DNA from 3 places in the Sphingomonas sp. SORGH_AS_0870 genome. Region 1 is predicted to be linked to each of the others. Evidence: riboswitches for the same ligand, from Rfam matches in the RefSeq annotation. Region 1 holds a riboswitch; each other region holds the start of a gene.
What was found. A riboswitch is a leader RNA that binds a small molecule or an ion and turns the genes downstream of it on or off. The one in region 1 is predicted to bind cobalamin.
Positions count from the first base shown of each region.

Region 1 (10,159 bases):
CTTCTTTCCCGATGGTCCGGCGGCGGTGGCGCTGGGGCGGCGCTATGGCGTGCCGGTCTCGATCAAGGCGCGGGGCGCGGACATCCATCATTGGGGGCGGGCCCCGGCCACCCGCCATCAGGTCGCCAGGGCGGCGGCGCGGGCCGACGGGCTGTTGGCGGTCAGCGATGCGATGGCCGACGACGTCGCCGCGCTCGGCGTGGCGCGACAACGGATACGGGTCCATCATACCGGCGTCGACCAGGCGATCTTCCAGCCGATCGACCGGCCCGCTGCCAAGCAGGCGCTGGGAATCCGGGGGCCGCTGGTCGTCTCGCTGGGCGCGCTGATCCCGCGCAAGGGACATCATGTGGTGATCGATGCGGTCGCCCGGCTGCCCGGCGTCGAGCTGTTGATCGTGGGAGAGGGACCGGAGCGTGACGCGCTCGCAGCGCAGGTCGCACGGCTGGGCATGAGCGAGCGGGTGCAGCTGGTCGGCGGCATCCCGCACCAGGCGCTGCCGCCGCTGCTGGGAGCGGCCAATGTGATGGCGCTGGCCTCGGCATCCGAGGGGCTTGCTAATGCCTGGGTCGAGTCGCTCGCCTGCGGGACGCCCATCGTCATCACGCCGGCGGGCGGGGCGGGCGATGTGGTGACCAGCCGCACGGCGGGGCGAATCACCGCGCCCGAGGCCGAAGCCTTTGCGGATGCGATCCGCGATGTGCTGGAGCAGGCGCCCGACCCCTGGACGGTGCGCGCGGCGGTGCGCGACTTCACCTGGGCGGCCAATGCCGCGGCGCTTCACTCGCATCTGGCGGGGCTGGTCGCGCGCCGCCAGGCGGCCGCTCAGGCGTCGAGCGGGTAGAGCGCGGCGACGATCTTGCGCCCCTCGGAGCGCAGCACGCCCCAGGCGCGGGCGGCGGCACGGCTGTCCATCGCCTCGACGCCCAGTCCGCGCGCCTCCAGCGCCTCGATCAGCGCACGCGGCGCCCGACGCAGCGTCGCGCCCGTGCCGAGCAACAGGAATTCCGGCGCCTCGTCGATCAACGACGCCACCGCCTGTGCATCCAGCGCCTCGAAGGGCGGCGGGCTCCACGGCTCATGCCAGTCGGGGGAGAGCAGCAGCGCAGGGTAGGCGATCTCCCCGACCCGGAAGCCCGTGGCGGCAAAGCCACGGACGATCGGGCCGGGGGCGGTCGGATCGCGGGTGATGCGGATCGAGTCGCTCATGCGCCCGGCTCACCCCTCTCGCGGGGTGATGCGCTCGGCGTCGGCGATGCTGCGCTTGTCGGTCGTGCCGGGCTTTTCGCGGTTCGGCTCGGCGCGCAGGCCCAGCGTGATGAGCAGCGAGGACGAGACGTAGATCGACGAATAGGTGCCGACCACGATGCCCAGGATCATCGCCGCGGTGAAGCCGCGCAGCACATGGCCGCCCAGCAGCAGCAGCGCGATCAGCGCCAGCAGGATCGTGACCGAGGTCATGACCGTGCGCGGCAGCGTCTCGTTCACCGACAGGTTGATGATCTCGCGCATGTCCATCTTGCGATAGCGGCGCATATTCTCGCGGATACGGTCGTCGATCACGATCTTGTCGTTGATCGAATAGCCGATGATGGTCAGGAACGCCGCGATGATCGTCAGGTCCAGCTCGAACCGGGTGATCGCGAAGAAGCCCAGCGTGACGAGAAGGTCGTGGACGATGGCGACGATGGTCGACACGCCGAACTGCCATTCGAAGCGGAAGATGGCGAACAGGCCGATGCCCAGGATCGCCAGGACGACCGCCAGCACGCCGTGCTTGATCAGCTCGCCCGACACCTTGCCCGACACCGTGTCGTAACGGCTGAAGGTCGCGCCGGGGAATCGCTGGCCCAGCGCGGTCTCGACCTTGCGGACGACGGCGTTGGTCGCGCCTTCGTCGTTGGAGGCCGGGGCGGGCAGGCGGATGCTGATGGTCCGGCCGTCGCCGACCGTCTGGATATTGGCTTCGCCGACGCCCAGCCCGTCGATGACCGAACGTACCCGGTCGGCCGAGGGCGGGGTGGGGAATTTTTCCTCGATCATCAGGCCGCCGACAAAGTCGACGCCCAGATTGAGACCTCTGGCGAACGTCACGCCGACCGCCAGCAGGGTGAGCGCGAGCGTCAGCCCGAACGCCCAGCCGCGCAGGCGGACAAAGTCGATGTTCGTGTTGTCGGGGACGAGTTTCAGGAGGCGCATGATCTGTTCTCCTGCCTCAAATATTGATGGTCTTGGGCTTTTCGCGGCGCAACCACAGCGCCACGAGCATCCGCGTGAAGGTAACGGCGGTGAACACGCTGGTCACGATGCCGATCAGCAGCACGACCGCGAAGCCCTTGACCGGGCCCGAGCCCAGCACGAGCATGATGACGCCCGAAATGGCGTGGGTCACGTTCGCCTCGAAGATGGTGCGGCTGGCTTCCTTATAGCCCAGCTCGACCGACTGGATGACGCTTCGCCCGCGCCTGCGTTCCTCGCGGATACGCTCGTTGATCAGCACGTTGGCGTCGACCGCGGTGCCGATGGTCAGGATGAAGCCCGCGATACCCGGCAGGGTCAGCGTCGCGTTCAGCATTGCCATGACCGCCAGGATGACCAGTACGTTGATGACGACCGCGATGTTCGCATAGATGCCGAACCGACCATAGGTGACGGTCATGAAGACGATGACGGCGACCGCCGCGATCGCCGAGGCCAGGATACCGGCGCGGATCGAATCGGCGCCCAGGTCGGGGCCGACGGTGCGTTCCTCGACGACCTTCAGGTCGATCGGCAGCTTGCCCGAACGCAGCGAGATCGCGAGCTGGTTGGCGGTGTCGACGGTGAAGTTGCCCATGATCTGGGCACGACCGCCCAGGATCGGTTCGTTGATATTGGGAGCCGACAGCACCTGGCCATCGAGGATGATAGCGAACGGCTTGCCGGTATTTTCCTGCGTGATCCGCGCGAACTTGCGACCGCCCTGCGCGTCGAAGGTGATCGCCACCTGCGGCGCATTGGTCTGCTGGTCGAAGGTCTGCTGCGCGTCGATCAGCTGGTCGCCCGAGATGATGACCGGCCGCTTGACCGCGATCACCGGCGCGCCCAGCGGGTTGCCGGGATAGGGCAGGACCTGGCTGCCGGCGGGGGCGTTGCCCTTGACCACCTCGGCCGGGTTGGCGGTCGTGTCGACCAGCTTGAACTCCAGCTTGGCGGTCTTGCCGATCAGGTCCTTCAGCTGTTGCGGATCCTGAAGACCCGGCACCTGCACCACGATGCGGTTGCTGCCCTGCTGAAGGATCGTCGGCTCCTTGGTGCCCAGCGCGTCGATGCGGCGACGCACGACCTCGGTCGCGGTCTTCATCGCGGTGTCGACCGCCTGGGTCAGGCCCGCCTGGGTCGGCTTCAGCACGAAGCGCGAGGTGTCGACGACCTGGATGTCCCATTCGCGCTGGCCGGTCATGCCCGCCCCGCCGCCGGTGATCGACAGCAGCCGCTCACGCGCCGCATCGACCTGGGTCGGATCGCGCAGCATGAAGCTGAGCTGTCCGCCGCGGACCGAGATGTCGCCGATCTCGATGCGCGGATTGCCTCGCCGCATCTCCGCCGCCACTTGGTCGCGCATCGTCTCCAGCCGCGAATTGGCGAGGTCGGCGGTGTCCGCCTCCAGCAGCAGATAGCTGCCGCCCGCCAGATCGAGGCCCTTGTTCACACGCGGGTGCGGAATCGAACCCCAGGTGTTGGTGACGCTCTCGGGCAGAAAGCTCGGGATCGCCAGCAGGCACAGGGCCGCCAGCAGCGCGACGATGGAAGCGACCTTCCAGCGGGGGAAATCGAGCATCGGGTCAGTCGTTCGCGGGCTTGGCGTTCGGATTGACCACGTCGGTCAACGTCGCTTTGACCACCCGGACGCGGACGTTCGGCGCGATCTCGACCTCGACCAGCTGGTCCTCGACGCGGGTCACCTTGCCGACGATGCCGCCCGCCGTGGTGACCTGATCGCCCTTCTTGACCCCCTCGATCGAGGCTTGCAGCGTCTTCATGCGGCGCTGTTGCGGGCGGATCATCAGGAAATAGAAGACCACGAAGACGAGGAGCAGCGGCGCCAGGCTGAGGAACGAGGCGGCGCCGCTCGATGCGGTGGCCCCGGTGGCGGCAGCCATCGCGGCGACTGGGGCGGTGAAGGGAATGAACATTCGGACCCGTCTATGCTGAATGGGCACGGGCACCCGCCGACCGCGAACGATCGACCAGCCCCCATGTCGGATAGCCTGCCCGCTACCATCGCAGGCGAACAGGCGCAATGGAGCGCCGGATGTGGGGTGCGCACTATCTTCACATCAAGGCTTGCATCCTTCGGAAAACCCGCCTAGAGGCCGCCGCTCGGTCGGGGCGTAGCGCAGCCTGGTAGCGCATCACACTGGGGGTGTGGGGGTCGCAGGTTCGAATCCTGTCGCCCCGACCAATCTTCTACTGACATCAGTGGACGACGATGAAGCGGGCGAAAGCCCGCTTTTTTCGTTTCTGGACCCCTTAATTCCTCCCCATCGCAGATGGGGAGGGGGACCGCCGCGAAGCGGTGGTGGTGGGGCAAGTCCCTCCGGCCCCTCCACCCCTCGCTGACGCGAGCGGTTCCCCTCCCCAAGCGAGCTTGGGGAGAAATGCGTTACCGCACCGTCATGCCCGCCGCCGCGATCTGCGACAGCAGATTCGCCCGCACTGCATCCGATACCGGCGGCAATGGCCGCGCCGCCTTGCCGTGGCGCAGGCGTTCGCGGTCCCTCTCGTCCGGCTCCACCCGCCGCACCCGTACCGCCGCCTTGCCGACCGCGCGCAGGCCGAGCTGTTCGGCGGCGCCGCGCGACAGGTCGATGATCCGCGACGATCCCGCGAACGGCCCGCGATCATTGACCCGCACGATGATCCGCCGTCCCGTATCCAGCGCCGTCACCTCGACATAGCTGGGCAGCGGCAGGGTGGTATGCGCCGCCGTCGCCCAGCCGGGGCGGAAACGCTCGCCATTCGCGGTGCGCTTGCCCGATTCGCTGCCATACCAGCTGGCATAGCCCAGCATGTCATAGGTCGCGTCCTCGGCAGGCACATAGGTGACGCCGCGCACCGTATAGGGCTTGCCGATCCGCACCGGATAATCGCTGACCGGCCGGTAATTCCCGCCCGAACACGCCGCGACCAGGCACGCCGCCGCCGGCGCCCAGCGGCGCCATCTTCTCACATCCACCATGTGATCCGGATTAAGCCGGGCGTCCGGCCCGATAAAGCGGTTTGCGCCTCCACCCGCCGCAGACTATCCCCGTGCCGACCGGCAACGGCTTTCAGCCCGACCGCCGGTCAATCGCGCCGGTGCCCCTCGGGGCTTGAAACGGGAATGGGGTGAAGATCCCCAGCTGTCCCTGCAACTGTAAGCGGTGAGCGAGCGACGCCGGTCCCTGCGACAGGGGACAGCCACTGGAGCCATCCGGGAAGGCCGTGTCGCGTGCGCTTCGACCCGCAAGCCAGGAGACCTGCCGGTGCGAGTCGCTCTTGCCGCGATCCAGGGGATGGTCACCGGCTGGATATATTGTATCATGCGAGCGACGCCCATCGGCCGAGACGAATCGGCCATCCCGCCCGGCGTGCGTCCGTGGGGTGGGATGGCGACCGCGACAGCGGAGTTCGGCCCTTGTCGCAATGACGCCGGGGGTATCACCCATGTCCTACCATCATGCCGGAGCGCCGCGCGCCCGGTTGCCGCTGAAGAAGCGGGTCGCGCTGCTGATGGGCGCGCTGGTCTTCGTCAATATCGCCGTCTGGGGCTGGGCGCTGAGCGTCTTCGCGGGCAACAGCCTGATGCTCGGCACCGCGTTGCTCGCCTATAGCCTGGGGCTGCGCCATGCGGTCGATGCCGACCACATCGCCGCCATCGACAATGTCACCCGCAAGCTGATGCAGGACGGCCAGCGCCCGATCGCGGTCGGGCTGTGGTTCGCGATCGGCCATTCCGCCATCGTCCTGATCGCGGCGACCACGGTCGCGCTGGCCGCCAGCACCCTGTCCGACTTCGAGGCGTTCGGGCAGAGCGGCGGGACCATCGCCACCATCGTCTCGGCGAGTTTCCTGTTCGCCATCGCGATCATGAACCTGATCATCCTGCGCGATGTCTGGACCCGGTTCCGCCGGGTCGCGCGCGGCGAGCCGATGGCGGAGGCGGATGCCGCGATGATGTTTTCGGGGCAGGGGCCGTTGTCGCGCCTCTTCCGTCCGCTGTTCCGGCTGATCCGGCGGAGCTGGCACATGGCGCCGCTCGGCTTCCTGTTCGGGCTGGGTTTCGACACTGCGACCGAGGTCGCCATTCTCGGCCTGTCGGGCGCGCATGCGGCGGACGGCGTGTCGCTGGCGACGATCCTGGTCTTTCCCGTGCTGTTCGCGGTGGGCATGGCGCTGATCGATACCGCCGACGGGCTGGTGATGCTGGGCGCGTATGAATGGGCGTTCGTCCATCCGCTTCGCAAGCTCTATTACAACATGACGATCACCCTGGTCTCGGCGCTGGTCGCGCTGGTGATCGGCGGCATCCAGGCGACCGCGCTGCTCGCCGAGCGGTTCGGCTGGACGGCGGGGCCGTTCCGCTATGCGGGGGCGCTGTCGGAGCATTTCAACGTGCTGGGCTTCGCCATCGTCGGGCTGTTCGTGATCTGCTGGGGCGCGAGTTTCCTCCTCTATCGCTGGCGCGGGTTCGCCGCGATGGAGGCGCGAATTGCCAAGCCCGGCGCGGCGGGATAAATGCCGCACATCGGGGCCGAAACGCCCCGAAGATCGCGCCGGTGCCCCTTGGGGCTTTGAAACGGGAATGGGGTGCAAATCCCCGGCTGTCCCTGCAACTGTAAGCGGCGAGCGAGCGATGCTGGTGCCCCATCGGAGGCACGGCCACTGGAGCGATCCGGGAAGGCGCATCCCCTCGCTTTGACCCGCGAGCCAGGAGACCTGCCGGCGTCATGGTCGCTCTTGCCTGGACCCAGGGGGTGGTCGGGGCACGGTTCTCCGTCGGGGAGCGACGAAGCCATGCGGCCGGGGCCGCATCGGTCGCCGACACGCGGGGCGGACGCATTCGACTGCGCCCGTCCGTCACCGCTCCGGCGATCGGTCCCGTGTCCGCGCTCGCTCGTCCGGCGCGTCGGAGAAATAGCATGCGTGACCTCAGCAAGGTCCCCGTCACCATCGTCACCGGCTTTCTGGGCGCCGGAAAAACCACGCTCATCAGCCACCTGATCCGCAACGCCGGCGGTCGCCGCCTGGCGGTCGTCGTCAACGAATTCGGCACGCTGGGCGTCGATGGCGACATCCTCCAAAGCTGCGCCATCCCCGACTGCCCGGCGGAGAATATCGTCGAGCTGGCCAATGGCTGTATCTGCTGCACCGTCGCCGACGATTTCATCCCGACGGTCGAAAAGCTGCTCGCGATGGAGCCGCGCCCCGATCACATCCTGATCGAGACCTCAGGGCTCGCGCTGCCCAAGCCGCTGCTCAAGGCGTTCGACTGGCCCGCGATCCGCTCGCGCATCACTGTCGACGGCGTGGTGGCACTGGCCGATGCGGAGGCCGTCGCGGCGGGCCGCTTCGCCCCCGATCTCGACGCGGTGGAGGCGCAGCGTGCCGCCGATCCCAGCCTGGACCATGAAACGCCGTTGTCCGAGGTGTTCGAGGATCAGCTGGCGTGCGCCGACCTCGTCCTCTTGACCAAGGCCGATCTGGCGGGGGCGGAGGACGTCGCCAGGGCGCGCGAGATCATCGCCGCCGAGGCCCCGCGCCCGCTGCCCATGGTCGAGGCGGTCGACGGCATCGTCTCTGCCGAGATCGTGCTGGGCCTGGAAGCCGCCGCCGAGGACGACATCGCCGCGCGCCCCTCGCACCATGACGGCGCGGACGATCACGAGCATGACGATTTCGACAGCCTCTCGGTGATGCTGGGCGAGGTGGAGAGCCCCGAGGCGATTGCCGCGCGCATCGTCACGCTCGCCGAGCAGCAGGATATCCTGCGCGTAAAGGGTTATGCGGCGGTCGCGGGCAAGCCGATGCGGCTGCTGGTCCAGGCGGTCGGCCGCCGGGTGCGCACCAGCTACGACCGCCCCTGGGGTGCGGGCGAGCCACGCGGCACCCGGCTGGTCGTCATCGCCGAGCATGACCGGATCGACCGTGCCGCGATCGAGGGCGTGCTGAAGGGCTAAGCGCAGTGCATCTCGTCTTTCGCGAGAGCCATGGGCTGGAGGAACAGGCGGTTCCGCAGGATCTGGGGCAGCGTCCCGGTGACGTGGTGGTGCTGTCCTTTTCCGACAGCGACCTCAGTGCCTTTGCGGCGGGCTGGCGGGCAGGGGGATTCCCCTGGTCGCTGCGGCTCGCCAATCTGGCGGCGCTGGTCCATCCGCTGTCGGTCGACACCTATGTCGAACAGACGCTGGCGCATGCGAAGGCGATCCTGATCCGGTTGATCGGCGGGGCGGCCTATTGGGAATATGGCCTGCGCGAAGTCGAGCGGTTGGCGCGCGAGCGCGGGATTGCGCTGGCGGTGCTGGCAGCGGACGGGCGGGAGGACCGGCGTTTGATGGCGGCGTCCACCGTCGATCAGGCGGTGGTGCGGCGGCTGACGGCGCTGTGCGATGCGGGGGGAGCGGAGGCGGCGGCTGCCGCTCTGGAGGCGCTTGCGGCAGTTGTATCGCCCGTGGCCCTTGCCCCTCCCCAACCCCTCCCCCTGCCGGGAGAGGGGCTAGATGGACCGGCGTTGGCCACAAACACGCCCCTCCCGCAGGCGGGAGGGGGTGGGGGAGGGCCCTATCCACAGGCTAAGTTGCCCGCGGCCTTGCCCCTCCCCAACCCAGTTTCAGGTGAACGATGCCTCGCATCGTTCAGGTCATGCTGGGGGCATGACCGACCTGAAACTCCCTGCCCGGAGAGAGGCTTTATAGTGGCTCCGGTCGGGGGCTGGATGCCAGAAGGCTTGTCCTGCCCAGCCGCAACTTTGCTCAGGGCAACACGCCCCCGCGTCCTGATCACCTTCTACCGTGCCTATCTCGCCGCCGCCGACCTCGAGCCGATCGCCGCCCTCCACGCCGCCCTGACCGAACGCGGCTTCGACCCCGTCGCGCTGTTCGTCCCCTCGCTGAAGGCCGAGGGCGCAGGCCCGTGGATCGCGCGCTGGGTTGCGGCGCTCGCCCCGGCCGCGATCGTCAACGCCACCGCCTTCTCCGCGCGAGGCGAGGACGACACCACCCCGCTCGACGGGGCGGGCGTGCCGGTGTTCCAGGTCGCGCTCGCGACCAGCGACCGTGAGGGCTGGGAGGGCGCGGCGCGGGGCCTGTCACCCGCCGACCTCGCCATGCACGTTGTCCTGCCCGAGATCGACGGACGGCTGTTCGCAGGGGTCATCAGCTTCAAGCAACCCGGCGAGCGTGACCCTGATTTCGACATCGCCCTGCGCCTCCACCGCGCCGAGCCCGCGCGGATCGCCGCCGTGGCGGACAAGGTTGCGGGCTGGGCGAGGCTGGCGACGACCCCGGCGGCCGAGCGGCGGCTGGCGATCCTGCTGTCCACCTATCCGGGCAAGGACTGGCAGGCGGCGCATGCGGTGGGGCTGGACGGTTTCGCCTCGGCGCAAGCGATCCTCGGCGATCTGCGCGAGGCCGGTTATGATGTGGAAGCCCCGTCGGATTTGCCCGCCGCGTTGCTCGCCAACCGAATCGCATGGCCGGTGGCGGCGTATCACGACGCACTTTCCACATTACCCGAAGCGTTGCGCGCCGATCTGTTCGAAAGCTGGGGCGCGGTCGAACAGGATCCGCTGGTCGAGGGCGACGCCTTCCACTTCCCCGCGCTGGCGCTGGGCAAGGCGATCGTCGCGCTCCAGCCCGAACGCGGCCGACCGAGCGCGCGGGGCGAGGATTATCACGACCTGTCGCGCTGTCCCCGCCACGCCTATGTCGCCTTCTACCTCTGGCTCCGCGCGCAAGCGATCGACGCGCTGGTCCATGTCGGCGCGCATGGCACGCTGGAGTGGTTGCCCGGCAAGGCGGTTGCGCTGTCCGACGCCTGCTGGCCCGAGGCGCTGACGCGCGACTGGCCCGTCCTCTATCCCTTCATCGTCAACGATCCGGGCGAGGCGGCGCAGGCCAAGCGGCGGCTGGGTGCCGTC
Region 1 covers NZ_JAVIYW010000002.1:3,571,055-3,581,213, reverse strand. The annotation lists gene QE363_RS16605 (glycosyltransferase) at 1-844, shown strand, start outside; gene QE363_RS16600 (Mth938-like domain-containing protein) at 826-1,209, opposite strand; gene secF (protein translocase subunit SecF) at 1,219-2,199, opposite strand; gene secD (protein translocase subunit SecD) at 2,216-3,820, opposite strand; gene yajC (preprotein translocase subunit YajC) at 3,825-4,175, opposite strand; tRNA gene QE363_RS16580 (tRNA-Pro) at 4,368-4,444, shown strand; gene QE363_RS16575 (septal ring lytic transglycosylase RlpA family protein) at 4,646-5,212, opposite strand; cobalamin riboswitch at 5,322-5,524, shown strand; gene QE363_RS16570 (HoxN/HupN/NixA family nickel/cobalt transporter) at 5,689-6,759, shown strand; cobalamin riboswitch at 6,782-6,983, shown strand; gene cobW (cobalamin biosynthesis protein CobW) at 7,164-8,201, shown strand; gene cobN (cobaltochelatase subunit CobN) at 8,207-10,159, shown strand, end outside.

Region 2 (10,159 bases), 620 kb from region 1:
CTTGCTACCGCTGGCCAGAAGCATCGGCCGGTCGGCGTGCTTTCGCAGCCGCATGGGATCGTTGCTCATGCCTGCTGCCTCGGCGGGGTGGCCCGCATGCGGCCCATGCGTGCGAGCAGATCAGGATCCGTCGCCTCATCGTCATCAACGCGGCCGGACGGCAGCGAAGGTACTGGCACTGCAACCGTCGTGCTCACGGCCGGGGAAGGAGATACAGTGGATGGTACGGGGTCGAGCACCTTGCGGCGCGGTGCTGGGGCAGGCGACGGGCTTGCCTTCGAGCGGTCATCCAGATGCGGCTGCGCAAGCCGCTTGATTGTGCGGGTGAAGGTCGCACCACATGCCGCTGCGTCCTGCTCCGCGATAAGCGCGAGCAAGTCGCTGGGCTTGAGATGCGGTAGCTCGAGGCGCGCCTTGACGTACTCACCGAGCCAGTAGGCGGCGCGGTCGCTCTGGTTCATCGGCGCGCGCGCGGCGGGAAAGCGCTCGGTGGCGAGTTGCGTCAGGCGGCCGTCGAGCACAAGCGGCGGCAGCGGACGTGCGACGGTGGAGGGGCGGCGGCTCATGCGTGGCCTCCCTCAACCGGATCACGGCGAGTCGTGATCGACATTGGGCGGGGCAGCGCACCGCGCACATGCACGACTAGGTCACGGACAATGCAGGACATAAAAAAGCTCCTTGGTCGGACGTCAGACAGCTGACAGAGGTCAGCGGTGGAGGAGCGGGAGCGCGCCCCTGGTCTGTATCATGCGTCCGTCTCGTGCCGCTGCGGTGCCCGTGCCGTCAGTTTCCGGACCACCGGTCCGGTACGATGCCTGCATCCGCAGCTGTAAGCCACATGACAGTCATCGCGCACACATCCCAACATCGGGGGATGCATGTTCCTCATATGTCCATGCGCTCGCGAGGTCAAGCGCGTGGCGCGTTTCTGTTGGGACCCGGCGGCGCTGTGAACCGCTGAACGCCACGCCAGTGCAGCTGACGTACCTTTTCAAAGTTACGACGTCCGCACAGGGAGACGATGCCTTCGCTGCGCTCATCGTCAGCAGCATTCCAAGCCCGTCCGGTGTGCGTCCGCGTGGTCTGGAACGCCCGCGACGTGAGTGGCGATCTGCAAGGGGCGGCGGCTCGTCTCCTCGCGATCTGGCTTCATCGGCCGTTGCAGATACGCGCAACGGCCGATGAAGCCAGGGGCACGGAGCGAGAAAGCGATGTTTGATTCGGGTAATCGGGCTGGCGCTGTCATCCGGATAAATTGAGATGCCCTCATCCATCTGAATAGAGTTGGGGATGGGGTCGATCTCAAAGGAAAGACCGACCCCGAGGGTCAGAGTCGATGCCGATCTTGCCGAAAAGTTGGGATGGATGGACAAGAAGGTATCGATTCGCGCAATGATCCGACGCGGCACGCAGCAAGTGACAACTTGGTTCTACAGCGGTCAAATCCTGCCCCCGCAACCATCACAACAACATCATCCCATACGAGACCGCCACGGCATAGCCGAAGGCGGATTGGCGCGTTCACGCCTTAGCGACGACGCCCGCCACCCCTCGGCGGTAGCGCCGCTGGCGGATCCTGGCTCTCCGCCAATTCCACCACCTCGAATCTGTAGCCCACCCAGCCGCGCTTGCGTGCCGCTTCCGCCAGCGACGCGTCGTGCGCCATGGCTTCTTTGCGTGATTTCGCGTGACCCCAGAACACCTCCGTCCGGCCGCCGCCCAGATCGGCGACGATCCGCCAGTAATGGGTGAACGGGGCAGAGGTCGGACCGATGGTCTTCACATAGCCGTCGGGCATCGTTGCGGTCAGATAGCGGGTCTTGCGGGCCATGGACGCGGGATAGCGCAAAGCCGTTCCTGGGGGCAGATGCTTGACCCGCCCCGCCGATTGCCGCAATCAGAACGCGGCCGGAATATTCCGGTCGTGATCGCGCCGGTTTCCCCGAACAGGGGAATTAAAAGGGAACGCGGTGAGGGCGGGTGACCGCCCAAATCCGAGGCTGTCCCTGCAACTGTAAGCGGTGAGCGGACATGCAGGGACCGGTGTCGAGCCGGTCCAGCCACTGGGGCAACCTGGGAAGGCGCATGGTTCGCGATGACCCGTGAGCCAGGAGACCTGCCGGCGTCAGGTCGCTCATGCCGGGCCCAGGGGATGGCCATGGCTAGGTCTTTTCCGACGAGCGACGCCAATGGTGGCGGAGGCGCATGGGTGGCCATGTCGAGTGCGGAAAGGCGTCCAGCGCGCATGGCATCCGGCCGTTCGAGGCGAACGGAAGGTCTCGGCTTGTTCGCGACAAGACGCTATGAGCAAATAATGTTATATCATCACATATCATCAAGCCGTGGTCTCATCCTTGTGGGTGGGGCCCTGTGGTCCTGCATGGCGATGCCCGCCTGGGCGCAGCAGGGGGGTATGCCGACCGGCACCGACGCCACGATATTGGTCGTCGGCACGCGCGACAAACCGGCGATGGACCGGCCCAATGCCACGGGCAGCCGATTGGGGCTGACCCCGCTCGAAACCCCCGCCAGCATCACCTCGCTCGACGGCGACCTGGTGCGCGCGCGGGGCGACCAGTCGATCGTCGAGGCCGAGACACGCGCCCCCGGACTGTCGAGCGTCGCCAATCCCGGCAATGGCGGCACCGCCCTGGCGGCGCGTGGCTTTTCCGGACAGGGCTCGGTCCTGCAACTGATCGACGGGGTCCGGCTGTTCCCGGCAGCGGGGACGATCACCTTTCCAACCGATCCCTGGATGGTCGAGCGGATCGACGTGCTGAGCGGCCCGGCGTCGGTGCTCTATGGCCAGGGCGCGCTGGGCGGCGCGGTCAATGTGGTGATGCGCAAGCCCACCGCCCGGACCGAGGGACAGGCCGAGATCGGCTATGGTGCGCAGGACAGCGTCCGGCTGGCGGCCGGGATCGGCGGTCCGGCAGGGGCCACGCTGGGCTATCGGCTGGATGCCAGCTATCGCCGCTCCGACGGTTATGTCGACCGGGGGGATTCGCGCAGCTTCGCGCTGTCGGGCACGGTGAAATGGACCCCCTCGCCACGACTGGCGGTGACGATCCGCGGCGATCATGGCGACCAGCGGCCGATCGGCTATTTCGGGACGCCGCTGATTGACGGGCGGCTCGACCCGGCGATCCGGACGCGCAACTATAATGTCGGGGACGGGCGGATGCGGTTTCGCGACGACCGTGCCTCGGTACAGGTCGACTGGACGCCGAGCGCGGCGGTCAGCGTCTCCAACATCGCCTATTATCTGACCAGCGACCGATTCTGGCGCAATCTGGAGAGCTATTGCTGGGTCGGTGCCAGGGGCGCGTGCGCCAACGGGGAGAGCGGTACGCCCGGTACGATCCGGCGGAGTGACAATTACGGCATCCGTCACGACCAGACCCAATGGGGCGACCAGGCGAGCGTGACGCTGCGTACGCCGCTGGCGCAGGGCATTGCCAATGCGCTGGTCGTCGGGGTCGACGCCAATCTGGTGCGCTTCACCCATGAGAACGACTTCGGATCGGATGCGCAGGTCGATGCGGTCGATCCCTTCGCCTTCGATCCCGGCCGCTTTCTGGATACGCAGGGAATCGCGCCGCGATACCGCACCCGCACCGTCGCGCTGGCGGTGTTTGCCGAGGATCGGGTGTCGCTGGGCCAGAAATGGTCGGTGGTCGGCGGTTTCCGTTACGAGGAGGATCAGGTCCGCCGCTGGGCGATCGCCTATCCGGGCGGCACGCGGACCGATCGCTTCGCCTTTGAAAAGACCTTCCGCAACGCGACCTGGCGGGCGGGCATCGTGTATCAGCCGAGGCCGACCCTGTCGCTCTATGGCCAATATGCCACCGGCGTCGATCCGCTGGCCACGCTGACCACCGTGTCGAGCGGGCAGGTGCAGTTCGGCAATGCGAAGGGCAATCAGGTCGAGTTGGGCGCCAAGTGGCTGTTCCTGGGCGGGCGCGGCACCGCGACGCTGGCGGCCTATCGCATCGTCAAGACGGGGCTGCTGGCGCAGCGCACCCTCTCCAGCCCGGTCGAGCAGGTCGGCCAGCGCTCGGCGCAAGGGGTGGAGGCGGCGGTCTCGGTCGATCTGCCCCAGGGGTTCGGGATCGACGCCAATGCGACGATGCTGGATGCGCGGTTCGACGATTTCCGTTCGGGCGGCGCGGACTATAGCGGCCGGACGCCGCCCAATGTGCCCGAGGCGCTGGGCAATCTCTGGCTGCGCTGGGATGCCACGGCCCGCATGCAGGCACGGGGCGGGGCTGCGCTATGTCGGGCGGCGCTTCTCCGACAATGCCGATGCGTTTCGCATCCCCGGCTATGCGACGGTGGACGCCACCCTGTCCTATGCGCTGAGCCCGCGCATGGCGGTCGACCTGCGCGTCTATAACCTGTTCGGCAAGGCCTATGCGGTCACCGCCTATGGCGATCAGCAATGGATATTGGGGCGTCCGCGCTCGCTGGACCTGGGCCTTCGTGCGACGTTCTGACGCATCATGGGGAAGGGCGGCCGTCCGGTTCGCCTTTCTCGTCCATCGCTGGGCCGGGATCGCCGCCTGCCTGTTCTTCGCGATGTGGTTCGCCTCCGGGCTGGTGATGATCTACGTCCCCTATCCCGCGCTGACCCCTGCCCAGATGGCGGCCGGGGTGGAGCCGATCGACTGGGGCGGGGTCGAGCGGCCGCCGCCGGACGGTGCGACCGCGCGGCGGATCACGCTGGAGATGCGCGACGGCGTACCGGTCTGGCGGATCGAAGGGGCGGGGGGCGAGACGCAGGTCCGCTCCGCCCGGACGGGGGCTCGCGTCGCGCCGGTCGATGCCGCCTATGCCCGCCGGGTCGCGGCGCGGTTCGCGGGGGCGCCGGTCGTCGCGGTTGCGCCCATCGGGCATGACCAGTGGACCGTGGCGGGCGGCTTCGACCGGCACCGCCCGTTGTGGAAGGCGACGCTGGCCGATGCCGCCGGGACCGAGCTCTATGTCTCCAGCCTGACCGGCCAGCCGGTGCAGCGGACGACGCGGACGCAGCGCATCTGGAACTGGCTGGGGTCGGTGCCGCACTGGCTCTATCCGACGATCCTGCGCCGCGACGGCGGGCTGTGGCGGCAGGTGGTGATGTGGGTGTCGGGGCCGTGCATCGCGGTCGCGCTGACCGGGATGTGGATCGGCATCCTGCGCATGCGGCTGGGGCGGCGTCGCTATCGCGGCGGGCGGGTGACGCCCTATCGCGGCTGGATGGTCTGGCATCATGTCAGCGGGCTGCTGGGCGGCGTGCTGCTGACCGGCTGGATCGTCAGCGGCTGGCTGTCGGTCGATCCGGGACGCGTCTTTGCCGGGGGCACCGCGCCGGTGGCGGCGATGCGCGCCTATGCCGGGCAGGCGGGCGAGCCGGTGGCGCTCGACCGGCTCGCGGCCATGGCGGGCCCGGCGCGTAGCGTCGTGTGGAGCGGCGATGGCGGATGGCGGCGTATCGCGATCGACCCGGCCGGACCGCATCCGCGCTGGCTCGAGCAGGCGACGCTGGCCCCGGCCGCGCCGATCGATCGACCGGACGCCGCCGCCATGCTGGTGCCCGGCGGGCATGTGACGGGGGTGGCGCGGCTGGAGCGGCCCGATTTCTACTGGGCCAATCCCGCCCGGCTGCCGGTGGTGCGGATGCGGTTCGACGATGGTGCGGCGACCTGGCTCTATCTCGACCCGATGAGCGGGGCGGTGGTCGAGCGGCAGGACCGCGTCCGGCGGGCCTATCGCTGGGCCTATACGCTGCTTCACACCTGGGACTGGCCGTGGCTGACCGCGTGGCGGCCCGGCTGGACGGCGTGGATGTGGCTCTGGTCGATCGCCGGGCTGATCCTGTCGGTCAGCGGCGTCGTGGTCGGGTGGCGGCGACTGAGCCGTCCTGCGTCGCGCGGGCGGGTGAAAACATCGCCATCGGGGTTGGCGTAACCATGCCCGGCCGCTTAGATGGGCGGCATGTGGCAACTCTATCAATTCCCGCTCTGTCCCTTTTCGCGCAAGGTCCGGCTGCTGCTGGGCGAGAAGGGCGTCGGATATGAGTTGGTCCGCGAGTCGCCGTGGCAGCGGCGCGACGAGTTCCTCGACATGAACCCCGCCGGGCAGACCCCGGTGATGGTTGACGAGGAGCGCGGCGTGCTGCTGGTCGATTCCATGGCGATCTCGGAATATTTCGAGGAGACGGTCGAAAAGTCGGCGATGATCAACGGCACCGCCGTCGGCCGGGCCGAGATCCGGCGTCTGGTGACGTGGTTCGACACGCATTTCTATCAGGACGTGACCGGCCCCCTGCTCCACGAACGCATGGTCAAGCGCGTCGCGCGCACCGGCAGCCCCGATGCCAAGGGCCTGCGCGAGGCGATGAAGGCGGCGGTCGGCCATCTCGACTATACCGATTATCTGCTCGACCATCGCAACTGGCTGGGCGGCGCGACGATGAGCCTGGCCGACCTCGCCGCCGCCGCGCAGATCTCGGTCGCCGATTATCTGGGCGGCATCGACTGGAAGGGGCATGAGCAGACCGCGCGCTGGTATCGCGGGCTGAAGAGCCGCCCCTCCTTCCGCCCGCTGCTGTCCGAGCGGATGGAGATGGTCACGCCGCCGTCGCATTACGACAATGTCGACTTCTGACGCGCCCGCACCCCGGATCGGGATCGAGGATTTCCTGGCGGTCGACATCCGCGTCGGCACCGTCATCGCCGCCGAGCCCTTTCCGGAGGCGCGCAAGCCCGCGATCAAGCTGACCATCGACTTCGGTCCCGTCATCGGGGTCAAGCGATCCTCGGCGCAGATCACGCGGCATTACACGCCCGAGACGCTGGTCGGACGGCAGGTGGCGGCGGTGGTCAATTTCCCCCCGCGCCAGATCGGGCCGATGATGTCCGAGGTGCTGACCCTGGGCTTTCCCGATGCGGAGGGGCAGGTGGTGCTGATCGGGCCGGATCAGGCGGTGCCCGATGGGGGGCGGTTGTTCTGAGGGTTTCCCTTGGCCTTCGACTACGCTCAGGCTGAACGGGGTGGGGGCCGGGCCTGAATACAACAGCCGTTCGGGCTGAGCGAAGTCGAAGCCCACGCCCCAGCACTGTTAGCCTTAACATTACCCCTTGCACCCCACGCCCCGAAGCGTACCATCCTCGTCCGACCGTAGGGACATAACCCACGGAGGACAGGAGGGGATATGAAGTCCAAACGCTGGGCCCGCCATGCGCTGGCCGCTTTGCTAACGCTCTCGCTGGCGGCACCCGCCCTCGCGCAGAGCGACAAGATGGTGCCGATCGCCATCCCCGCTCAGCCGGGTGCCATTCCACTGAACACCGGCCCCTTGCCCGGCGCGAAGAACAAGGAAAGCTGGCACAGCCAATATGACAGCGTCTTCGCGCGCAACGTGACGCAAGCGACGCTGACCCCCTTCCTCCCCGATCCCGCCAAGGCGACCGGCGCGGCGGTGATCGTCGCGCCCGGTGGCGGCTTCCGCACGCTGTCGATGCAGAATGAGGGCTGGGACGTCGCCAAGGCGCTGGCCGATCGCGGCATCGCCGCCTTCGTCCTGAAATACCGGCTGAACCAGACGCCCGCCGATATGGGCGAATTCGAAAAGTCGATGGCGGCGATGTTCTCCAGCGTGGCGCGACCCGCCGCGCGGCCCAACCCCGAAGAGGCGCTGAAGGGCCTGGCCCCCCAGATCGCCGACTCGCGCGCCGCCTTCGCCCTGGTCCGCCAGCGCGCGAACGAGTGGATGGTCGACCCCAACCGGATCGGCATGGTCGGCTTTTCGGCGGGTGCGATGCTGACCGTCGCGACGGTGCTCGACGGACAGGCCAGGCCCGCCTTTGTCGGTGACATCTATGGCCCGCTCCAGCCGATGACGGTCCCCGCTGACGCGCCGCCGATGTTCGCCGCGATCGCCGCCGACGATCCGCTGTTCGCGGGCAAGGGCTTCGGCCTGATCGACCAGTGGCTGGCGGCGAAGAAGCCGGTCGAGTTCCACCTCTATGGCCAGGGCGGGCACGGCTTCGGCATGTATCCGAAGAAGACGACCAGCACCGGCTGGTTCGACGCCTTCTATCGGTGGATCGTGATGGAGGGATTTTTGAAAGCAAAGACGCAATAAATTCCTCCCCTGCAAGGGGAGGTGGCAGTCCAAAGGACTGACGGAGGGGTGTCCCCGCCAGCGAGCATGCCCCTCCACCACCGCTTCGCGGCGGTCCCCCTCCCCAAGCACAGCTTGGGGAGGAATGGGATCACTCGATGCTCTTCGACGCCTGCTCGAACAGATCCTTCGACAGCCCCGGCGTGGCGATGATCCGCATCAGCTCGGCGCGCATCAGGGCGGAGCGTTTCGCGTCGAACCGCCGCCAGCGGCCCAGCGGTGGCAACAGCTTGGCCGCCGTTTGCGGGTTGAGCCGGTCGAGCGCGATCAACTGGTCGGCCAGGAAACGATAGCCCGAACCGTCTGCGGCGTTGAGCGCGCGCTGGTTCATCCCGAACGCCCCGACCAGCGCGCGGGCGCGGTTGGGATTGGCCAGCGTGAAGTCGGGATGCCCGGCCAGCCGCTCGACGATCGCGCCCGTGTCGCTGCGCGACGACAGCGCCTGGGTCTGGAACCATTTGTCCAGGACCAGCGGATTGTCGGCATAGCGCGCGTGGAACTGCGCCAGCGCCGCCTCGCGCTCGGGCGCGTCGGAGTTGACCAAAGTGGTCAGCGCCGCCTGCCGGTCGGTCATGTTGTCCGCCGCCTCAAACTGCGCAAAGGCGAGCGCGGCGGCATCCTCCGCGCCGCTCGCCGCGATATAGCCGAGCGCGACGTTGCGCAGGCGACGCCGCCCCTTGGCCTCGGGCGAATAGACATAGGCATCCTGCGCCAGCTCGGCATGGAGCCGCCGCCATTCGGGCTCCAGCGCCTGCCCCAGACGACGGCGAAGCGCCTCGCGCGCGGCATGGATCGCGTCGGGATCGACCGTCGCCAGCTGGTCGCCGATGAAATTCTCGGACGGCAGCAGCACGGCCTCGGCCAGGAAGGCGGGCTCCAGCCCCTCGGCCGCCAGCGTGCGGGTCACCGCGTCGACCACGGCCTCGGCCCGCACCTCGCCATGGATCGTGCCCGCGACCAGCGTGTCGAGCATCAGCTGCTGCATCGCCTCATAGCGGGCGAAGGGATCGTCGTCATGCGCCGACAGGAAGGCGAGATCCTCCGCCGTCCGGTCGCTCTCGACCACGACGGGGGCGGAAAAGCCGCGATTGATCGACAGGACGGGCCGCTCGGTCACCGTCTCGAAGGTGATCGTCTCGGCCACCTGGTCGAGCAGGATCAGCCGCTCGTCGGTCAGCGGGCGGCCCGTCTCCGCGCCGAACAGCCGGACCTTGAGCGGCAGGACCATCGGTTGCTTGACGGCCTGCCCCGGCGTGGCGGGGACGTGCTGGGCCAGGCGCAACGTCGCGCGACCGCCGCCGGGTTCGTGCGAGAGGCCCGCCGAGACGCGCGGGGTTCCCGCCTGGCTATACCAGAGGCGGAATTGCGACAGGTCGACGCCGCCCGCCTCCTCCATGCAGGCGACGAAATCCTCGCAGGTCGCCGCCGTCCCGTCGAAGCGGGTGAAGTACAGGTCGGTCGCGGCGCGGAATTTCACCGGGCCCAGCATCGTCGCCATCATGCGGATCAGCTCGGCCCCCTTGTTATAGATGGTCGCCGTGTAGAAATTGCTGATCTCGATATAGCTTTCGGGGCGCACCGGATGCGCCAGCGGGCCGGAGTCCTCGGGGAACTGGCTGGCGCGGAGCCCCCGCACATCCTCGATCCGCTTGACCGCCGCCGATCCCTGGTCGGCGGAGAAACACTGGTCGCGATAGACGGTGAAGCCTTCCTTGAGGCTCAGCTGGAACCAGTCGCGGCAGGTGATCCGGTTGCCCGACCAGTTGTGGAAATATTCATGCGCGACGACGGCGGCGATCGCGTCATAGTCGTAATCGGTCGCGGTGTCGGGATCGGCCAGGATGTAGCGGCTGTTGAAGATGTTCAGCCCCTTATTCTCCATCGCGCCGAAGTTGAAATCGTCGACCGCGACGATGTTGAACACGTCTAGGTCATATTCGCGGCCATAGACCCGCTCGTCCCAGGCCATGGACAGCTTCAGCGCGTGGAGCG
Region 2 covers NZ_JAVIYW010000002.1:4,186,627-4,196,785, reverse strand. The annotation lists gene QE363_RS19430 (hypothetical protein) at 1-69, opposite strand, end outside; gene QE363_RS19425 (hypothetical protein) at 66-566, opposite strand; gene QE363_RS19420 (hypothetical protein) at 1,529-1,831, opposite strand; cobalamin riboswitch at 1,918-2,139, shown strand; gene QE363_RS19415 (TonB-dependent receptor) at 2,381-4,396, shown strand; gene QE363_RS19410 (TonB-dependent receptor) at 4,317-4,496, shown strand; gene QE363_RS19405 (PepSY domain-containing protein) at 4,483-5,949, shown strand; gene QE363_RS19400 (glutathione S-transferase family protein) at 5,977-6,648, shown strand; gene QE363_RS19395 (tRNA-binding protein) at 6,635-6,994, shown strand; gene QE363_RS19390 (alpha/beta hydrolase) at 7,196-8,128, shown strand; partial or broken gene pepN (aminopeptidase N) at 8,259-10,159, opposite strand, start outside.
Region 2: linked by a shared signal. The riboswitch ahead of QE363_RS19415 (TonB-dependent receptor) and the one ahead of cobW (cobalamin biosynthesis protein CobW) in region 1 are both predicted to bind cobalamin.

Region 3 (10,159 bases), 1.9 Mb from region 1:
AATCATATCTATCAAGTAGGAATAAAAGGGATTGCTGTCACTCGGCCGGTTTCGAGCGGATATGGCTCACCCGTTGTGGGGTAGAGTAAGCCTCTTCATGGAGGGGCTGTTGCACGCTTGCGGTAGAGAGCCGACGCGACTGTGTCCGGCTTCATCGGAGCCGGAGTCATACTTGGCGCGGCGGAATCGATCGGGACACCGGCTGCGGTCAAGTCCGCTGCCACCTATTCGAACAGAAGGACCGGCCAATCGCGCTCGGCATCGGTGATACCGCGCCTAATATTGGTGCGCTCATCACCCCGCTGGCGATCCCGGCGCTCGCGGTCGCATTCGGGTGGCAGGCGGCGTTCCTCGTCGCAGGCGCGCTGGGGTTGGTGTGGGTGGCGGCGTGGTTGACCGTCAAACTGCCGCCGCCGCTCCCCGACGGCGAAGGATCGACGCGGATAGGGGCGTTCGCCACCCTCTGGGCCAAGCGCCTCGGTGCCACGGTGACCGGGACCTTGGGATCGGACACCAAGGCCGCGATCGCAATCTCGCATGGGCTCGATCCGGTGATCTTCGGGCGTGACGCTGACTTCGCGGCCGAAGTGCCCATCATGCAAAGCGCGTCGCCGCCATAGAGGGTGCCGCAATGGTTGGTCTGGTTCGGGAAGATCATGTCGACCATTCGCAACGGCTGCGCCGCATCTCTCGGAACCGTCTCACCAATCGGGGGCAGAGGGTCTTCGCTTCCGACGGCAATGAGCGTGAACCGACCACGGGTACATAGCCGTCGTAGGCCTGATACCGGTGCCTCCGCGATCAGTTCGACCTCGACGTCGAGCGATTTCCGGCCGCCCCCACGACACGGCCCGTCACCTCCACCATGTCTCCGATCTTGGCTGGCGCTGCGAAATCAATTTTTTTCCGACAACGCGGTGACGAAGGCAGCACGGCCGTGACGAGACGCTGCAAGGAAGGCGATTTTGTCCATGTGCTCCAAAGCCACCCCACCGAATAATGTACCGTGGTGATTAGCATCGCCGGGAAAGACCATGTCGATCAGCTGGATGGGGGTGCTGCGGTATTCCTGTGACATCCTGATCCTCAATCATTCGCGAGGGCATCCAGACGCCAGCGGCCAACGGGAGAGGTGTACCTCTTCCCGCAGCAACGCAGCGGCCAGACCGGGCACCCCGCCGGTGGTCGCTATGGCGTCGAAGGCAGGTCTCCTGGCTTGCAGGTCGTCATGAAACCCCGGCCTTCCCGGCACCCAGGCGCCAGTGACACACGAGGGCATTTCTATTCGCCGCTTACAGTTGCGGGGGCAGCATCGGCATCGAACCGATTTCCCGTCTTAGGCTTCGGCCATCCGGCGAAGGAACCTTGACCGTGCCGGGGTCGCAGAAAACGTCCCTTCAGGTCAAGATCAGGGGGCCGACAGCGCATGGCGTGACCGACGTCACACGATCACGACGGCGCCTCGAACGGGATCAAGATATAAAGATATCTTTATATGGTCGTTGACTCCATCGGACTGATGGTGTTCAACGACTATGTCGAGGTTCCCCATCCCAGGCGTGGCGATGGGGCTAAGACGGGAAGCCGGTGGTGTCCTTTGGGGCAGAATCCGGCGCTGCCCCCGCAACTGTAAGCGGCGAGTGGCGGCTCCATTTCGTGTCACTGGGTTCCCGCAAGGAGCCTGGGAAGGCCGGAGCCACCGCGTTGACCCGTGAGCCAGGAGACCTGCCTTCGACGCCATAACGTTCCTCGGACGGGGGTTCCTCCGGTGGATCGCGCTTGATGCGACGGTCCGTGGCTTGCCGCCATCCGGGCCTGTTCACGCCTCGCGCGCTTTCGCCTGACCTCCCGCCCGCAAAACCTGGGTGAGTCATGACGAATAGCGGGTTCACATTCTCGATCAGCCATATCCCGTTCGACGAGGATTATCGTCCCGCCGACAACACGCGCATCACCACCAACTTCGCCAATCTCGCGCGTGGGGACAGCCGCCAGAAGAATCTGCGCAACACGCTGGTGATGATCGACCACCGCTTCAACGCGCTGATGCACTGGGATAACCCCAGGGGCGATCGCTATACGCTGGAGCTGACAATCGTCTCGGCCGCGCTCACGCTCGGGGACGGCGCGGACGACGAAGCGTTTCCGCTGATCGAAATCCTGCACACCACCGTGACCGACCGGATCAGCGGCGAGCGCAGCGATGGCATGATCGGCAACAACTTCTCGTCCTATATTCGCGATTACGACTTCAGCGTCGTCCTGCCCGATCACCTGAAGGCCGGGGGTGGCGGCGCGCCGGAGGGGTTCGGCGATCTGCATGGCAACCTGTTCAAGCATTTCCTTGGATCGAGCGCCTACCGCGACCACTTCCGCAAACCCCCGGTCATCTGCCTCAGCGTATCGAGCAAGGGGGTCTATCGCCGGACCGCCAACGTACACCCGATCCTGGGCGTCGAGTATCGCAACGACAAATTCTCATCCACGGATCAGTATTTTGCGAAGATGGGCATGAAGGTGCGATATTTCATGCCGCCACACAGCGTCGCGCCGTTCGCCTTCTACCACATCGGCGATCTGGTCAGCGACTACACCAACCTCGAACTCGCCAGCACCATCGCGACGATGGAGACGTTCCAGAAGATCTATCGCCCGGAAATCTACAACGCGAACTCGGTCGCGGCGGAGCATTATCAGCCGAGCCTGAGGTATCAGGACTATTCGCTGACCCGCATCGTCTACGATCGCGAGGAACGCAGCCGCCTCGCCGTCGAGCAGGGCAAATTCGCCGAAGAGCATTTCATCAAGCCGCATTGGCCCGCGCTTCAGCGCTGGTCCGCGACCTGCGGACTCTGATCCCTACCCACACGACAGGTATTTGCATCATGACGACATTGTTGCCGACGACGACCGCAGGCAGTCTGCCCAAGCCATTCTGGCTGGCCCAGCCTGAGACCCTGTGGTCGCCGTGGAAGCTGGAGGGCGAGGAACTGGTCGCGGGCAAGCAGGATGCGCTGCGCCTGGCAGTCGACGATCAGCGGCAGGCCGGCATCGACATCCTGGGGGACGGCGAGCAGACCCGCCAACACTTCGTCACGACGTTCATCGAGCATCTGGACGGCGTCGATTTCGAGAAGCGCGAGACGGTGCGCATCCGCAACCGCTATGACGCCAGCGTGCCGACGGTCGTCGGCGCCGTCTCGCGGCCGACGTCGGTGTTCGTCGATGACGCCCGTTTCCTGCGCGCCCAGACCGATCAGCCGATCAAGTGGACGCTGCCCGGGCCGATGACGATGATCGACACCCTGTACGACGCCCATTACCAGAGCCGGCAGAAGCTGGCATGGGAGTTCGCCCGCATCCTCAATGCGGAAGCCCGCGAGCTGGAAGCGGCTGGCGTCGACATCATCCAGTTCGACGAACCCGCCTTCAACGTATTCTTCGACGAAGCGAACGACTGGGGCATCGCCACGCTGGAGCGCGCGGCCGAAGGGCTGAAGGCCGAGACCGCTGTCCACATCTGCTATGGCTATGGCATCAAGGCCAATACCGACTGGAAGAAGACTCTGGGTTCCGAATGGCGCCAGTATGAGGAGACCTTCCCCAACCTCCAGAGGTCGAAGATTGATATCATCTCGCTCGAATGCCAGAACTCGCACGTGCCGATGGACCTGATCGAACTGATCCGGGGCAAGAAGGTGATGGTTGGTGCGATCGACGTCGCGACGGACACGATCGAGACACCGGAACAGGTCGCCGACACGCTGCGCAAAGCGCTGCGCTTCGTCGATGCCGACAAGCTCTTGCCCGCGACCAATTGCGGGATGGCGCCGCTGGCGCGCAACGTCGCACGGGGCAAGCTGAAGGCGCTGGGTGCTGGCGCGGAAATCGTACGTCGAGAGATACTCAGCTGATCACGGCGGTTGGATCGCCAGCGCGGGATGGGTCCCAGGCTGGCGAGAAGCGCCTACCTGTGGCACCTGCAAGATTGCCCATAGCTGCCCTATCGGGCGATCGACATTGGCGGACAATCACCTACCACTTTGTCCCAAAACACCTATCAAACAGGATGTTGGGGCACTGGATAAACTCCCATTTCACCATCCCAACAGGAATGCCTCTGCTATGCTGGCCGCCGCTCCAATGAAAAGCACCGGTAGGCCGGATCACCCTCAAAGCGGCTTCCTGGCGACGCCATTCTCGTCAAAATTGTCGTCGTCGAGCCAGGCCTTGAAACGATCACGTTGTGCAGGCCACTCAGGCGCCAGGAGGGAGAACCATGCGGTATCACGACGACGGCCCTTCACGATCCCGTCGCACCGCCATGTCCCTTCATGGGTGAAACCGAAGCGGCTGGCAGCGCGGATAGACGCTGCGTTCAGGGCGTTGCAGCGCCAGACGACCCGGTGATAGCCGAGCGCGTAGGCATGGTTCATCATCAGGAATATTGCTTCGGTCGCGGCGCGGGTGCGTTGCAGGACGGGTGAGAACCAGATGCTGCCGATCTCGATGGCAGCATCGTCCGGCGCGATATCACAGAAGGAGGCCCAGCCCGCAGCCGTTCCGCTGGCTCGCGGGATCACGGCGAAGAAGGGTTGCCGGCCGATCCCGGACAATCCCGCGACATGCGCGGCGAACGCCTCCTCCGTCGCGAACGGCCCATAGCGCAGATAGGTGAAGGAGCGATCCGCTCCTTGCGCGACACGCCAGAGATCGGCCGCGTGCGCCATCCCGAGCGGTTCGAGCGTAACGGCGCGACCGGCATGGATATCGAACCCCGGCAATGGCGGAGCCGCACCGGTGACGACGGCACCGAGCGGCAGGTCGTCGGTCCGATCCGGCGCGGGGCCGGCGGTCACCGCAGCCGCCCCGATGCGAGCAGGGCGGACAGGCCTGCGGGGAAAGCGATATCCCCGCCCAGTTCGGGGGCGGGTTCGGGTGCGGCGAAGGTGCTGCGGATCGGCAACACCCCGGCCCAGACCGGGTGCGCTGCCTCGTCACCGTCACTGGGCGGCTCGGCCCGTGCCTTCACGCTGGCTTCCTCAATATCGAGGTACAGGACACTGGTTGCCTTCAGTTCCTGCGTGGTCATCGGCCGCAATGTCTCCCAGCGACCAGGGAACAAGCCGTCGGTGAACCGCCGCAGCGCGTCGGCGATCGCGTCGGGTTCCTCGACGACCCGCGCGATGCCAAAGACCATCGCCGAGCGGTAGTTGACCGAATGATTAAACGCCGACCGCGCCAGCACATAGCCGTCCATATGGCTGACGGTCAGGCAGACGCGCTGTCCCTCGGCCTGACGCAGGAAGCGGCTGGCCGCCGAGCCGTGCCAATAGATCCGCTCCCCCTCGCGCCAGTGGATGGTCGGCGTGACATAGGGCTCGCCATCGATGACATAGCCGACATGGCAAAGCGGCGCGGCGTCGAGCACCGCATGGACCGTGCCGGTGGCATAGTCCGCGCGGCGATGCCCACGCCGCACCCGGCTGCGTTCGGTGATCGGATAGGCGTCCTTGTCGGATGAATGATCGGTCGGTGTCATGTGGCCCCCTTGCCTGTTGCGGGGCCGCCATGTCAGGAAAGCGGATTGCTGCATAATGCCACTTGCGCAAAGATCGGCAGTCCAGTTGAAAGGGACATGGCCGCCACACATCCTGCCACCTGGATCCTGATCGATCGCCGCGCCGGGTATCTCGAACGACAGATCCATGACGCCATCCGCGACCGGGTTTTGGCGGGGCAGCTCGTGGCAGGCGAGCGCCTGCCGTCCTCTCGCGCGCTGGCGGCGATGCTGGGGGTGGCGCGATCGACGGTCGTGGCGGGCTATGAGCTGCTGCGTGCCGAGGGCTTCGTGACCGGGCGGGCGGGGTCGGCGATGCGGGTGGCCGACCTGCCGCCGGCTCCCGACGGTGCACGTGCAGCGCCGCTGCCGCGATTATCACCGCCGGAACCGGAGCCGGAACGGTTCCTCCCGTTCCGGCCGGGCCTGCCCGATCTCGACAGTTTCCCGCACGAGGTCTGGTCCCGCTGCCTCAGCGCCCGTGCGCGCCATCTGCATATCCATGACCTCGGCTACCGCGATGAGAACGGCCTGCCGGCACTGCGGCAAGCAATCGTCGATCATGTCACGCGGGCGCGGGCCGTGCTGGCCGACCCCGAGCAGGTCATCATCATGCCGTCGACCGCGGCCATCCTGGCGCTGCTCGCGCGGGTGCTGCTGCCAGCTCCCGGCCGGACCGTCTGGCTGGAAGAACCGGGATATCGCACCGCCCACGACATCTTTGTCGCGGCAGGCGCCGCGATCGTGCCGCGTCCCTGCGATGCGGAGGGCATGACTATCGGGCATAACGATCCGGCACCGTCGATCATCTACGTCACGCCGTCACACCAATATCCGACCGGCGTGGCGATGAGCCTGACGCGCCGCATCGCCCTTCTGCACTTCGCCGCTGCACAGGATGCCGTCATCATCGAGGACGATTACGACAGCGAGTTCCACTATGCGTCCCGTCCGCTCGCGGCGTTGCAGGGGATCGATCGCGCGGATCGCGTGGCCTATGTCGGCACCTTCTCCAAGGTGCTCGCGCCCGGCCTGCGCATTGCCTATGCGGTGCTGCCGGCGTGGCTGCTTGCGCAGGTACGGCCTATCCTGCGGCGCGAGGGCGGGTCGGTGCCGATCCATGTCCAAGCGGCGATGGCCGATTTCCTGAACGCCGGACATCTCCGCGCGCACGTCCGGACGATGCAGCGCGTCTATGCCGAACGGATGACGGCGCTTTGCGATGCGTTAGCCACCGTCGCCGGAGATATGCTCTGTGTCGAGCCAGCCGCGGGCGGGCTGCAACTGCCCGTCTGGTTCCGCGACCAGCGTATCGACGATCGCAAGGTCGCCCATGCGCTTCAGAACCGGGGGATCGGCGCGATGCCGCTTTCGCCCTTCCATGCGGCCATGCCGCGCAACGGCCTGCTCTTCGGGATTGGGGGTGCGACGGATCGGAATATCGCGCGCCTCTCGAACGTCATTGAGCGCAACTGGCCATTTTATCGCATTTCGACGTCTTGAACGCCGATCCGGTCGTTCTCGAGACCGCAGCGATTCCGAGAACGGTCGTGCCGTCTCGCTGACCGTTCCCAATCGGGAAGGTTGGGAGGGCCTATCAGAGCCGCGGATCAAGGTATGCCAGGATCGGTGGGGTGTGGTTGTCCGGGACCACCGGGGTCCGTCTGCAACGTAGATTCTAGACGTCGCTTTTGCGATGATATATCGTACCATATATGTTGGAGGCTCGGGGGGAAAGCGTTGATAGCGAATCTGTTACGGTGGTGATTGGTGCCGCCTTGTCGATGCTGCCCGGCGCCGCGCTGGCGCAGATCGCTGAGGACCAGCAGACGAACCCGAATGATATCGTCGTGACGGCGACGCGGACCGAGAAGCCGATTATCGACGTAGCTGCGGCGATCACCGTTGTCGACAATGACGAATTGCGCAGACGCGGCCTGACGATCGGGAGTGATGAGTTCCGCGGCATTCCCAGCATCTTCTTTCGCCGCACGGATGGCGATGCAGAGGATGATTTGCAGTTCTCGTTCCGAGGCGTGACCGGTAGTGCCGGAGGGGATACGTTCCTGGCACTGATCGACGGCATACCATTCGTCGGTCCGGATGAGCAGGTGTTGCTCAACCAGATCCCCTACGGGGCGATCGGCCGTACCGAGATCATACGTGGACCTGTATCCGCACTGTACGGGCGCGGGGCGACGGCCGGCGCGGTCAATTACATCACGCACAGCCCGGGCGTCGACAGCACGACTGCTTCGCTGACTGCCGGGACGTACGACTATTTTCGCGGGGAAGCGACCTTCGAGCGGAAGATGTTCGGCGATGGGGGTGGGGTACTCCTGTCCGGCTTTTACGAAGATGACGGCGGATGGCGGGAAAACTCCCATCGAAAGCTGCTGAACCTATTCGGCAAGGTCGTCGTGCCGATCGGCTCGGACACCACCCTGACGGCCTATGGCAACTCTTTCAGTCGAAAGGTCGAAGTGCCGAGCAACATTCCCCTGCTCGGCGACGGGACCCGTGTCGCCGTTGCAGGAGGCCGTCGGGGCTACATCGGTTACTTGCCGAACGACCTGGAGACCAAGGGAGGGATCGGCGCTCTCAGGCTAAGGCACAGCTTCGGGAGCGATGTCGAGCTTGTGCTGACCGGGCAGCATCGACGGTTCGACCGGAACAACAGCTTCAATCTGTACGTCAGTGGCAGCGTCGATCCGCGGGCGGAAGCCTATGCGGTCAACGGCTTTGCGCGGCGTGACGAGAGCAATGTCTGGATAGGCGATGCGCAAATTACGGCTCGCTTGGGCGCTCACACGATCGTGGCCGGTGGCAATGTCGAGCATGCCCGGATGGACGAACGCGACTTCTGGTCCGGCGAATATGGATTCACGCCGCAATGCCGGTTCCGCTTCTTTCAGATCGATATCAGTTACGCGACCGGAGCTGTACTGAACGCAGATGCGCCCTGCTTCCAGCGCGATTTTCTCCTTACCGACGGGACGGTGCGAAACCGCTTCTGGGGTGCATATTTTCAGGACGAATGGGCCGCGAGCGATCGGCTGACCGTGACTCTCGGCCTGCGATATGATGACTTCCGCCGGCGCGCGGTCTTCCGCCCCATCCCGGCGGCCTTCAATGCGGGTGGCCGGCTGTCGGCATCGGAGAATGCCTTTTCGCCCAAGGCGAGCGTCGCCTATCGTCTGGGTGAGCGTGACGGAACACGCGGCACGGTTTATGCCTCTTACGGGCGAGGCTTCAGCTCCAACTTCGGACCGCTCTTCTACTTCGATCCGGCCTTGTATCAACTCGACCTCAAACCGATGACGATCGACAGCTACGAGGTCGGCTACAAGGGCAAGACGGGCTCCGGCATCCTTGCCTGGGAAGCGGCGCTGTTCCGCTACGATCAGCGCAACCGGCTTGTCACCACCACGAACCCGGACCCGAACGCTCCATCGACCCTTCTAACGACCGGGCAACGCTACCGCAGTCAGGGGGTCGAGCTTTCCGCCGTCGTGCGCCCGGCCTTCGGCACCAGCGTTTCCGTCAACTACTCTTATGTGGATGCGGTGTGGCAGGAATACCGGGTGCCCGGTGCGACCAGCGAGGTCGACCTGACCGGTGATCGCCCCGTCGGCGTTCCGACCCACATCTTCAACTTCAGCGCGCAACGGCGGTTCGCGTCGTGGTTGAACGGTCGCGCGGACCTCTACGTCTATGGCGATTACCCGATCACGGGCGACAATCGCGTCGAGAAGGGCGGCTATGAACTGCTGAACCTCAGCGCGACGACAACCTTGCCTACGCGCTTGCCACTGGCACTCGATCTGGCGGTGACGAACGTCCTCGATCGCGACATCTACTCCTACTTCGGGACGGACACACAGCCGACCTATGCGACGCCGTCGGCCCCGCGCCAGTTCCGGGCAACAATAAGGGCGAGCTTCTGATGCGTTGGCTGTTCCCGCTCCTGATCGTTCTTCTTGCCGGGTGCGGCAAGCAGGCGACCGATACACCCGCCATCGGTCGCCCGATTCCGGTCCCGCACACCCGAACCTTCAGCGTGGTCGAACGGAACGGCTACAGAGTGGTCGATCTGCACGCCAACATCGTCACTTGGGGTGGGGCCGCAAACGGCCCGGAGCAGCGGGTGCGCGTTGTGCTCGTGCCCCGAAGCATCAAAGCGCCCGCACTGACCGGCGATCTCGCGGGTGCGGTCGTGGTGCGCACACCGGTGAAGCGTATCGCAGTCAATTATGGAGGCAGTGAAGCGCTGCTGAGCGCCATCGGGGCGGCGGACCGACTGGTCGCGGTGGGCGGCACGAAGTCTTACGACGATTCGATCCGCAGGCGGGTGAAAAATCGAGAAATCGGCCAGATCGGCTATGGGTGGCACTCGCCTCCCAATCTCGACGTCTTGCTTGCGGCCAAGCCCGATGTCTTCCTCATGACGATCGGTGATCCGGCACATGCGGATGCCATGCGCCGCGCGATCGCGATGGGCATACCCGTTGTCCCCGTCTTCATGGCCAACGAGTCGGATTATCTCGGCCCCGTGCAATATGCGCGGCTGTTCGGCATGCTGACCTGACGGGAGCAGCA
Region 3 covers NZ_JAVIYW010000002.1:1,677,981-1,688,139, forward strand. The annotation lists partial or broken gene QE363_RS08250 (hypothetical protein) at 261-383, shown strand; gene QE363_RS08255 (hypothetical protein) at 393-620, shown strand; gene QE363_RS08260 (hotdog domain-containing protein) at 896-1,078, opposite strand; cobalamin riboswitch at 1,184-1,383, opposite strand; cobalamin riboswitch at 1,525-1,748, shown strand; gene QE363_RS08265 (putative oxygenase MesX) at 1,873-2,856, shown strand; gene QE363_RS08270 (methionine synthase) at 2,886-3,914, shown strand; gene QE363_RS08275 (GNAT family protein) at 4,173-4,859, opposite strand; gene QE363_RS08280 (pyridoxamine 5'-phosphate oxidase family protein) at 4,856-5,542, opposite strand; gene QE363_RS08285 (PLP-dependent aminotransferase family protein) at 5,639-7,063, shown strand; gene QE363_RS08290 (TonB-dependent receptor) at 7,321-9,507, shown strand; gene QE363_RS08295 (hypothetical protein) at 9,507-10,148, shown strand.
Region 3: linked by a shared signal. The riboswitch ahead of QE363_RS08265 (putative oxygenase MesX) and the one ahead of cobW (cobalamin biosynthesis protein CobW) in region 1 are both predicted to bind cobalamin.